3 linked regions of the Pigmentiphaga sp. H8 genome follow. The protein of the gene in region 1 interacts with the protein of each later gene in a pairwise test. Links are inferred from orthologs where the notes say so. Each region holds a gene or a part of one and is shown in the gene's direction. Other genes may lie near its edges.

Region 1 (3,134 bases):
GCAGTTGTCGCTGCCGGTGGCGGTGGCGCAGGAAGTGCCGGACGATTCGGCCAAGGCTGGAGAGGGCGCCGCCTCGGCCGCCGCGCCGATTGCCGCCAAGGCGCCCGTCGTCACCGAGGCGCCGGTCGCCAAGATCACCTCGACCCAGGCGGCCGAAGGCAAGGCGCCGGTCCCGGCGGCCGCTCCCCGGAAAGAACCCCAGGCAGTACCTTCGGCGCCGCAGCCTGCGGGCGAGACCCTGTCCGCCTCGAGCCAGCCCGCTGTCAAGAAATGACCATGTCTTCAGATTCCTCCACCGCCAGCCGCTGCGGTTTCGTCGCCATCGTCGGCCGGCCCAACGTGGGCAAGTCGACCCTGCTGAACGCGCTGATCGGCGCCAAGGTCAGCATCGTCTCGCGCAAGGCGCAGACCACGCGCCACCGCATCCACGGCGTCTTCACGCGAGGCCCCGAGCAATTCGTGTTCGTCGACACGCCCGGGTTCCAGACCCGCCACGGCGGCGCGATGAACCGCATGATGAACCGGGTGGTGACCCAGGCGCTGGCCGACGTGGACGCCGTGGTGCACGTGGTCGAGGCCGGCAAGTGGTCCGAGGGCGACGCCAACCTGCTGCCCCTGCTGCCGGCGCGGGCGCGGCGCATCCTGGCCGTGAACAAGACCGACCTGCTCAAGGACCGCGACGCGCTGTTTCCCTACGTATCGCGCATCATGGGGCTGCACCCCTACGATGCCGTCGTGCCGGTCAGCGCCGCCAAGTCGCGCCAGCTCGACCATCTGCTGGACGAAATCGCCAAGGGCCTGCCCGAAGGCGAGCCCATGTTCGAGGAAGACACCCTGACCGACCGGCCGGTGCGCTTCATCGCCAGCGAACTCATCCGCGAGAAGATCTTCCGCCTGGTCGGCGACGAGTTGCCCTACGGTTCCACCGTGGTCATCGAGCAATGGGAAGAGCAGCCCCGCGTGACCCGCATCGCGGCCTGCGTGATCGTCGACCGGGACAGCCACCGGCCGATCCTGCTGGGTACGGGCGGCGAACGGATGAAGCGCATCGCCACCGAGGCCAGGCAGGACATCGCCAAGCTGATCGACAAGCCGGTGCACCTGGAAATCTACGTAAAGGTGCGCAAGGGCTGGGCCGAGCGCGAAAGCGCGCTGCGCGACCTGGGTTATGAGTAATTCCCAGGATCCCGTGGCGCCGGACGAGATCTTGCCCGACGCCGCAGGATCGCTGTTCCGGCGGACGCCCCTGGGGGCCGCCCCCGCGCCGGCCAAGCAGGCGCGTCCGCGCGTCCGCGGGCAGCGGGTGGACGATGTTCCCGCCTTCCTGATCCACAGCTATCCCTATCGCGAAACCTCGCTGATCCTGGACGTGTTCACGCGTTCCCATGGAAGGCTGGCGCTGGTGGCCAAGGGCGCGAAGCGGCCCCATTCGGCGCTGCGGCCGGTGCTGATCGCCTTCCAGCGGCTGAGCCTGTCCTGGAGCGGTGCCGGCGAGATCAAGACCCTGGTGCGGGCCGAGTGGTTCGGGGCCCCGCAGCGTTTGCAGGGCGCGGCGGCCATGTCGGGCTGGTATTTGAACGAACTGCTGCTGCGCCTGCTGGGGCGCGACGATCCCCACGAGTCGCTGTACGACGCCTATGTCGAGGCCTTGTCCCGCCTGGCCGCGCATCCCCGGCTGTCGGGGGCCTTGCGGGCGTTCGAATGGCGGCTGCTGTGCGAGATCGGCTATGGCTTCGACCCGGCCGCCACGGGCGCGGACGAGCCCGTGCGGGCAGGGGCCCGCTACCGTGTCCCGCTGGAGGCGGGGCCGGAGCAGGAAGAGCCCGAAGCGCCGCAGTCGGGCACGCCCATCACCGGCGAATCGCTGCTGGCGCTGGCCGAGGGCCGCTTCGACGATGTCGCGGCCGAGCCCGAGCTGCGCCGCTTGCTGCGGGAACGGCTGGACTATCATATGAATGGCCGGCCGATGTCGACGCGGCAGGTCCTGCACGACCTGAGGAGTTTCCCGCCCCTACGCGCCGACGCGCGTCCCCCGGGTGGCGATGCGGGTGGACCGGCGGAGCCGGATCCACCGCATCCTGGAAAAATCGCCGACCGATAGGCGAGAGTGGGCTGAATGGACGGAATTGTTGGATATCTATGATTGATCTGGGCGTCAATATCGATCACGTGGCGACGCTGCGGCAGCAGCGGCACGCTTCCTACCCGGATCCGGTCCGGGCCGCGCTGGTGGCCGAGGAAGCCGGGGCGGACCTGATCACCCTGCATCTGCGCGAGGACCGCCGGCACATCCAGGACGCGGATGTCGAAAGCCTGCGGGGCAAGCTTCGCACGCGCATGAACCTGGAGTGCGCGATCACGCCGGAGATGCTGGCGATCGCCTGCCGGATCCGGCCGCAGGACGTCTGCCTGGTGCCCGAGAAGCGCCAGGAGCTGACCACCGAAGGCGGGCTGGACGTGCTGGGGCATTTCGACGAGGTGAAGGCCGCCGTGTCGCGCCTGCACGACGCCGGCGTGCGGGTGTCGCTGTTCATCGATCCGCAGGCGGATCAGATCGAGGCCGCCGCCCGCACGGGCGCGACCGTGATCGAGCTGCACACCGGCGCCTATGCCGAGGCCGTGGCCGATGCGGCGCAGCGCGAGCTGGCGCGCATCCGGGATGCGGTGGCGGTCGGGCTGCGGCAGGGCCTGCGGGTCAACGCGGGCCACGGATTGCACTACGAGAACGTGCAGCCGGTCGCGGCCCTGGATGGCATCGCCGAGCTCAACATCGGCCATGCCATCATCGCCCAATCCGTGTTCAGCGGCCTGGAGGCCGCGGTGCGCGAGATGAAGGCCCTGATGATCACCGCGCGCAGCGGCGCCTTGCCGAGACCGGCGCATTGATGCCCGAGTCGCTGCGCGACGGCGCGCTTCCCGCCCTGGCCGGCATCGGCATCGACCTGCTGCGGGTCGAGCGCATCGAACAGGCCCTGGCCCGGCGCGGCGACCGCTTCGCGCAGAAGATCCTGGGCGCCGAGGAATTCGCGAAATTCACCGCGCGCAGGAACCGCGACCCGCAGCGCGGCGTGCGTTTCCTGGCCACCCGTTTCGCCGCCAAAGAGGCCTTTTCCAAGGCCGTGGGACTGGGCATG
Region 2 (3,080 bases), 700 kb from region 1 along the record:
CAACATGTCGATGGCCGGCAACAAGCGTGCGCCCGCATCGGCGCCCGCCCGGCCCGCCGGCAACACGGCGCGGACCGCGCCGGCACCGGCGCCGGCCTCGCCCCCGGACGGGGCGGGTGCCGACGAAGACGGGCCGCCTGCCTGGCACTCGGAGATCGAAGCCGGGCTGCAGGACGGGCCGTCACCGTCGTTCGAGCCCGACGACGCGGGTCCCCCGGACACGATGCCGGTGGCCGCTCGTCCCGCGCCGGCCGTCCGGCCGCCGGCCCAGGCCGCCAAGCCGCCCGTGGTACGGGAAGCGCCCGCCGTGCCGGCCCCACCCGTGGTCCAGGCGGCGCCCCCCCGTGGCGGCGAAGGCGCTGCCGGAGCGGGCGGCAGTCCCATCGCATTGAACGAGCCCTGGCCCGTGCTGGCGGCGCGGCTGCCCATCAAGGGCATCGCCGCCCAGCTCGCGCAGCAAAGCGAGTGGGTGGGCGTCGAAGGCGGCACCGTGGTGCTGAAGGTCGCGACCCGCGGGCTGGCCGAAGGCGCGGGGGTCGAGCGCCTACGCGTCGTGCTCGAGCAGCATTTCGGCGTGCCCGTGCGGCTGCGCTTCGAGATCGGCCAGACCGGCGACGCCACTGCCTTCGCGGTGGCCGAGTCCGAGCGCCAGGCGCGCCAGGCCGAGGCCGAGCGCGCGATCATGGCCGACCCCTTCGTACGTGAATTGCTCGACAATTTCGGCGGCCAGATCGTGCCCGATTCGATCCGCCCGGTATCTTCCGAATCCCAACAAGGAACCCAGCCATGATGAAAGGACAGCTTGCCGGCCTGATGCGCCAGGCGCAGCAGATGCAGGAAAACATGAAGAAGGCGCAGGAAGCGCTGGCCGACATGCTCGTCGAAGGCGTCTCCGGCGGCGGACTGGTCAAGGTGACCATGTCCTGCCGCAACGACGTCAAGCGCGTCGCCATCGATCCCAGCCTGCTGGCCGACGACAAGGACATGCTGGAGGATCTCGTGGCGGCCGCGCTCAACGACGCGCTGCGCAAGGCCGAAGCCACGAGCCAGGAGAAGATGTCCGCGCTGACCGCCGGCCTGCCCCTGCCTCCGGGCATGAAGCTGCCTTTCTGAGCGGGACGGTCATGGCAGGCGATCGATTCGTCGGACCGGCGCCGCTGTCGGTACTGGTCGATGCCCTCAAGCGCTTGCCGGGGGTAGGCGCCAAGTCGGCGCAGCGCATGGCCTATCACCTGCTGCAGCACGACCCGCACGGCGCCCGCATGCTGGGCCAGGCCCTGGGCGACGCCGTCGACCGGCTGCGCCATTGCGTGCGCTGCAATACCTTCACCGAGTCCGAGATCTGCGAAACCTGCGCCAGCCCGCGCCGCGACGCCAGCCTGCTGTGCGTGGTCGAGACGCCGGCCGACCAGAACATGATCGAGGCCAGCCACAGCTACAACGGGCTGTATTTCGTCCTGATGGGCCGGCTGTCCCCGCTCGAGGGCGTGGGGCCGCACGAGATCGGTTTCGACCGCCTGCTCGAGCGTGCCACCGACGGCCAGGTCAGGGAAGTCATCCTGGCCACCAATTTCACGACCGAAGGCGAGACCACCGCCCACTATCTGGCCGAGCTGCTGCGCGCGCAGGGCCTGGGCGTGACCCGGCTGGCGCGCGGGGTGCCCGCCGGCAGCGAGCTGGAATACGTCGATGCCGGCACCATCGCCTGGGCGCTGATGGACCGCCGCGCGCCGTAGGCGCGCTTTTCCGTTTCAGTAGTGCGGAGGGATCTCGTCGCGCAGTGATGCCGGCGCGGCCGGTCCCTGCGTGCTCTGTTCCCGGACCCGGGCCAGCTCGCGCGCCAGCGCATCGATCTGTTGCTGCTGCCGGTAGACCAGTTCGTTCAATTGCTCGACCAGGTCTTCCATGAAGGCGAGCTTGATCTCGACTTCCATCAGTCGCTGGGGGGCGGGCGTGTCGGGCATGTAAGGCTGTCGTCAATAGGCCTTGCTGTCGTGGACAACCAGACGCAAGGTCATGAAAAGAATGCGGATGTCCAGCCAGGGCGACCAGTGCTGGATGTAGTAGCGATCGTACTCCACCCGCTTCATCATCTTGTCCAGCGTGTCGGTTTCGCCGCGCAGCCCGTTGACCTGAGCCCAGCCGGTAATGCCCGGCTTGACCGTGTGGCGCAGCATGTAGCCGCGTATCTGCTGCCGGTAGAACTCGTTGTGTTCCGCGGCATGGGGGCGCGGGCCGACCAGGCTCATGCTGCCGTTGAAGACGTTGAACAGCTGGGGCAGTTCGTCCAGCGAGGTGCGGCGCAGGATCCGGCCCACGGGCGTGATGCGTGGGTCGCCCCGGGTAGCCTGGTGGATCTTGCCGGGGTCCGGCTGGTGCGTGTACATGGACCGGAACTTCATGACCTGTATCGGCTCGCCGTCCAGGCCATAGCGGGTCTGGCGGAACAGGACAGCGCCGGGCGAGCTCAGCCGCACCAGCGCCGCGATCACCAGCATGGGGATGCCCGCCGCGAGCAGCATCAGGCCGGCGAACAGCAGGTCCATGCAGCGCTTGATGCCTCGCGCGATGCCCAGGATCTGGGTGTCGTGCAGGCGCAGCAGGGGCACGCCCGCCATGTTGCTGACGCTGACCTCGAAATCGCCCAGCGCGGGCGATTCCGGGATCAGGTAGATGGCCGACGTCGAATCGCCCAACTGATTCAGGATGGGCTGGGCGTAGGGGGTCTTCATCAGCGTCATGCTGATGAAGGCGACGTTGGATTTCTGTTCCTTCAGGTGTTCGACGGCCTGGGGCAGGTCGCCCAGGTAGGGCAGCGAGTCCAGCGGCTCCTGCCGCGGGGTGTCGTCGAAGTAGCCGTCCACCAGGATGCCCATGGCCGGCGAGCGGCGCAGCCGGATGGCCAGGGTCTGGGCCTGGAAGCCGGGCATGATGAAGATGGCCCGGCGGACGTACTGGCTGGCGCCGTACAGGTGTTGCGCGCTGAGCCGCATCAGCGCCAGGCCCGGCAGCAGCGCCACGGGTGTCAGGAAGGCCCAGGCCTGCAGGATTTCCCGGCCCAGATTGCGGTGCTCGATGGG
Region 3 (2,859 bases), 2.5 Mb from region 1 along the record:
GGCCATGATAGGCGCTTCGATCGGGCTGACCTTCGCGGTGTCGCTGGTACTGGCCCCGGTGGTGGTGGGCTGGGGCGGGCTGACCGGCCTGTTCTGGACCATCGCCGCGCTGGGCGTGGCTGCGCTGGGCGTGGCCGCCTGGGTGGTTCCGGCCGCGCCGCCGGCGCCGCGGGGCGAACCGGTATCCATGTCCAGCGTGCTGTCGCACCCCGACCTGCTGCGGCTGAACCTGGGGGTCTTCACCCTGCACCTGATCCAGGTCGCGCTGTTCGTGGTGGTGCCGGCCGCGCTGGCGCGCACCGGCGGCCTGGACGCGGCCACGCTGTGGAAGGTCTACCTGCCGGTGGTGCTGGCCTCGTTCGTCGTGATGGTGCCGGTGATCGGCGTCACCGAGCGCTACGCCACCCACCGCAAGACCCTGCTGGGGGCCGTTGCCGGACTCGTGCTGGTGTGCATGTTCCTGCCGTGGGCGCAGGACCGCTATGGCTGGCTGGTCGGCGCCATGATCGCCTTCTTCTCGGTGTTCAACATCCTCGAGGCCATGCAGCCTTCGCTGGTGTCCCGCGTGGCGCCGCCGTCGCTGAAGGGGCTGGCCCTGGGTTTCTATAATACGAGCCAGGCCATCGGGCTTTTCGCCGGCGGGGCGCTGGGCGGCTGGCTGCTCTCCCACCTGGGGCCCGCGGCGGTATTCCAGTCTGCGGCGGGGCTGGCGGTAATATGGCTGCTGGCGGCCTGGGGGATGAAGCCCCTGCCCGCCAGGCGGGCCGCGCAGCCGGAGCGGGTGTCCCACCCCGCCTCCTGAGCCCTTTCTGTCCCATTTACGCACGAGACCGTATTGCGGTCGGCGCATTTTCAACCAATGATGTTTTTTTTCTTGTGGCCCGTGGCCGCGCCGGGCGGGGGTGGCTACAATCCCTCCGCCTCGCTGCGGGCCGGTGAATACAGTCAATAGGAGTGTGGTAATGGCATCCGTCAACAAAGTCATCCTGGTCGGCAACCTGGGCCGCGACCCCGAAGTTCGCTACACGCCCGATGGCGCCGCGATCTGCAACGTGTCCATCGCCACCACGTCCCAATGGAAGGACAAGAACTCGGGCGAACGCCGCGAGGAAACCGAGTGGCACCGCGTGGTGTTCTACAACCGCCTGGCCGAGATCGCCGGCGAATACCTGAAGAAGGGCCGTTCGGTGTACGTGGAGGGCCGCCTGAAGACCCGCAAGTGGCAGGACAAGGACACTGGCGCCGATAAATATACGACCGAGATCGTCGCCGACCAGATGCAGATGCTGGGCGGCCGCGAAGGCGGCGGCGGTGGTGGCGAAGGCGGCTATGGCGATTCCGCGCCGGCCCCGCGCCAGTCCAACCGCCCGGCCAGCGGTGGCGGCGGCCAGCAGCGTCCGGCCTCGCAGTCGAGCTCGGCGCCGAACTTCGCCGACATGGACGACGACATCCCGTTCTGACGGGTACGCCCATCCGCCTCGATGCTCCACCATCTTTCTTTCGGCGTGGCCGACCTGCGTACCGCCGCCGGTTTTTACGACGCGGTACTCGGGCCTCTGGGCTATGAGCGTGTCTGGACGGACTTCGACGGCGATCCCGACCGGCACGCCGTCGGGTACGGCCTTCCCGGAGGGGGCGACAAGTTCGCGCTCAAGCAATGCTCGAAAAGAGAGAGCGTGCCGGGACCGGGGTTCCATCTCGCCTTTTCCGCGCCCAGCCGGGATGCCGTCGACCGTTTCCACGAGGCGGCCCTGCGCCACGGGGGCGCCGACAATGGCGCGCCGGGGCCGCGGCCGCGCTACGGTCCGGCCTACTACGCGGCGTTCGTGGTCGACCCCGAAGGCAACCGCATCGAGGCTGTCATCAGCACGGCGGCCTGAACAGGCCCTAGCCAAACCCCGTCCGAGCCGGCGGGGTTTTTTTGCAAATGATCCGATCGTTTCAGCCCGCCGCCGGCGCCTGGGCGCCCACCCGCCCGAACTCCACCGGCTGCTTCACGTAGAACAGGTCGATCGGTTCCTTGGCCAGCGCCGCCAGCAGCCGGTCGCAGGTCGGCGCATCGACCGCGATCGACACCTCGACCGGCTGGTCCGCCAGCTCGAAGAAGCGTGCCGAGTGGAAGCGGCCGGTGTGCCCGAAGCTTTCGCCGGCGGCCACCAGGGTGCCGCCCAGCGCGCCCTGCGCCTTGGCGAAAGCCAGCAGCCAGTGGGCCAGGGGCTGGCCGCCGTGGCGCCGGTCCTGCTGGGTGAAGAAGGTCAGTTGGAAGCCGTTCACGGTGTGTCTCCTTGCGGGGTCAGGACTGCCGCAATCCGGCGTAGGTGGCGATGCCGAGCAGGGTCATCGCGACGGAGCCGCCCACGTGGACCAGGATGGTCGCGGCCACCCAGCCCAGCCGCTGCTGCTGGATCAGGGCGACCAGTTCGGCCGAGAAGGTGGAAAAGGTGGTCAGGCCGCCGCAGAAGCCGGTGATGATCAACAGCCGCCAATGGGGCGGCAGGGCGGGGTTGCCGGCGAAATAGGCCACGGCCAGGCCGATGATGTAGGCGCCGATGAGATTGGCGGCCAGGGTGCCCGGCGGCATGGCCGGCAGCAGGGCGTTCAGGCCCAGCCCCAATACCCAGCGCAGCAGCGCCCCGATGGCGGCGCCGACGGCGATCGCGATTACCGCGAGCAGCATGAGGGACTCCTTGCTAAGGCGGGCTAGTGTAGTACGAGCGCGGCGGACCGGCCAGGCCGCGGTAGGCTAAGCTATGCCAAGCCCTTCCTCAAAGCCGATCATGACCCCGCCCGCCAGTGTCCTTCTTCGCCATCCTGCTCCCTGGCCCGCCGAATCCTTCCGTGATCCCGACGCGGCCGTCC

What was found.
Region 2: the proteins of recO (region 1) and recR interact in binary tests that used the Escherichia coli proteins (3 or more experiments, as listed by UniProt). The link is inferred for Pigmentiphaga sp. H8 from one-to-one orthologs.
Region 3: the proteins of recO (region 1) and ssb interact in binary tests that used the Escherichia coli proteins (3 or more experiments, as listed by UniProt). The link is inferred for Pigmentiphaga sp. H8 from one-to-one orthologs.

The regions. Positions count from the first base shown.
Region 1 is NZ_CP033966.1:3,343,794-3,346,927, reverse strand. Bases 151-3,134 are described here. They hold recO (DNA repair protein RecO), read left to right. Parts: upstream 151-1,168; coding sequence 1,169-2,101; downstream 2,102-3,134. Other genes in these bases: acpS (holo-ACP synthase), read left to right, coding at 2,886-3,134; pdxJ (pyridoxine 5'-phosphate synthase), read left to right, coding at 2,140-2,886; era (GTPase Era), read left to right, coding at 277-1,176; rnc (ribonuclease III), read left to right, coding at 151-274. In the rest of the region: more of rnc, read left to right, coding at 1-150. UniProt on the Escherichia coli protein: Involved in DNA repair and RecF pathway recombination.
Region 2 is NZ_CP033966.1:4,045,786-4,048,865, reverse strand. Bases 1-2,930 are described here. They hold recR (recombination mediator RecR), read left to right. Parts: upstream 1-1,124; coding sequence 1,125-1,736; downstream 1,737-2,930. Other genes in these bases: EGT29_RS19105 (undecaprenyl-phosphate glucose phosphotransferase), read right to left, coding at 1,977-2,930; EGT29_RS19110 (SlyX family protein), read right to left, coding at 1,752-1,964; EGT29_RS19120 (YbaB/EbfC family nucleoid-associated protein), read left to right, coding at 787-1,113; EGT29_RS19125 (DNA polymerase III subunit gamma/tau), read left to right, coding at 1-790. Outside these bases: more of EGT29_RS19105, read right to left, coding at 2,931-3,080. UniProt on the Escherichia coli protein: May play a role in DNA repair. It seems to be involved in an RecBC-independent recombinational process of DNA repair. It may act with RecF and RecO.
Region 3 is NZ_CP033966.1:823,100-825,958, forward strand. What follows is about bases 3-2,711. They hold ssb (single-stranded DNA-binding protein), read left to right. Parts: upstream 3-962; coding sequence 963-1,460; downstream 1,461-2,711. Other genes in these bases: EGT29_RS04025 (MFS transporter), read left to right, coding at 3-802; EGT29_RS04035 (VOC family protein), read left to right, coding at 1,482-1,880; EGT29_RS04040 (DUF190 domain-containing protein), read right to left, coding at 1,942-2,274; crcB (fluoride efflux transporter CrcB), read right to left, coding at 2,294-2,677. In the rest of the region: more of EGT29_RS04025, read left to right, coding at 1-2; EGT29_RS04050 (AMP nucleosidase), read left to right, coding at 2,778-2,859. UniProt on the Escherichia coli protein: Plays an important role in DNA replication, recombination and repair. Binds to ssDNA and to an array of partner proteins to recruit them to their sites of action during DNA metabolism. Acts as a sliding platform that migrates on DNA via reptation.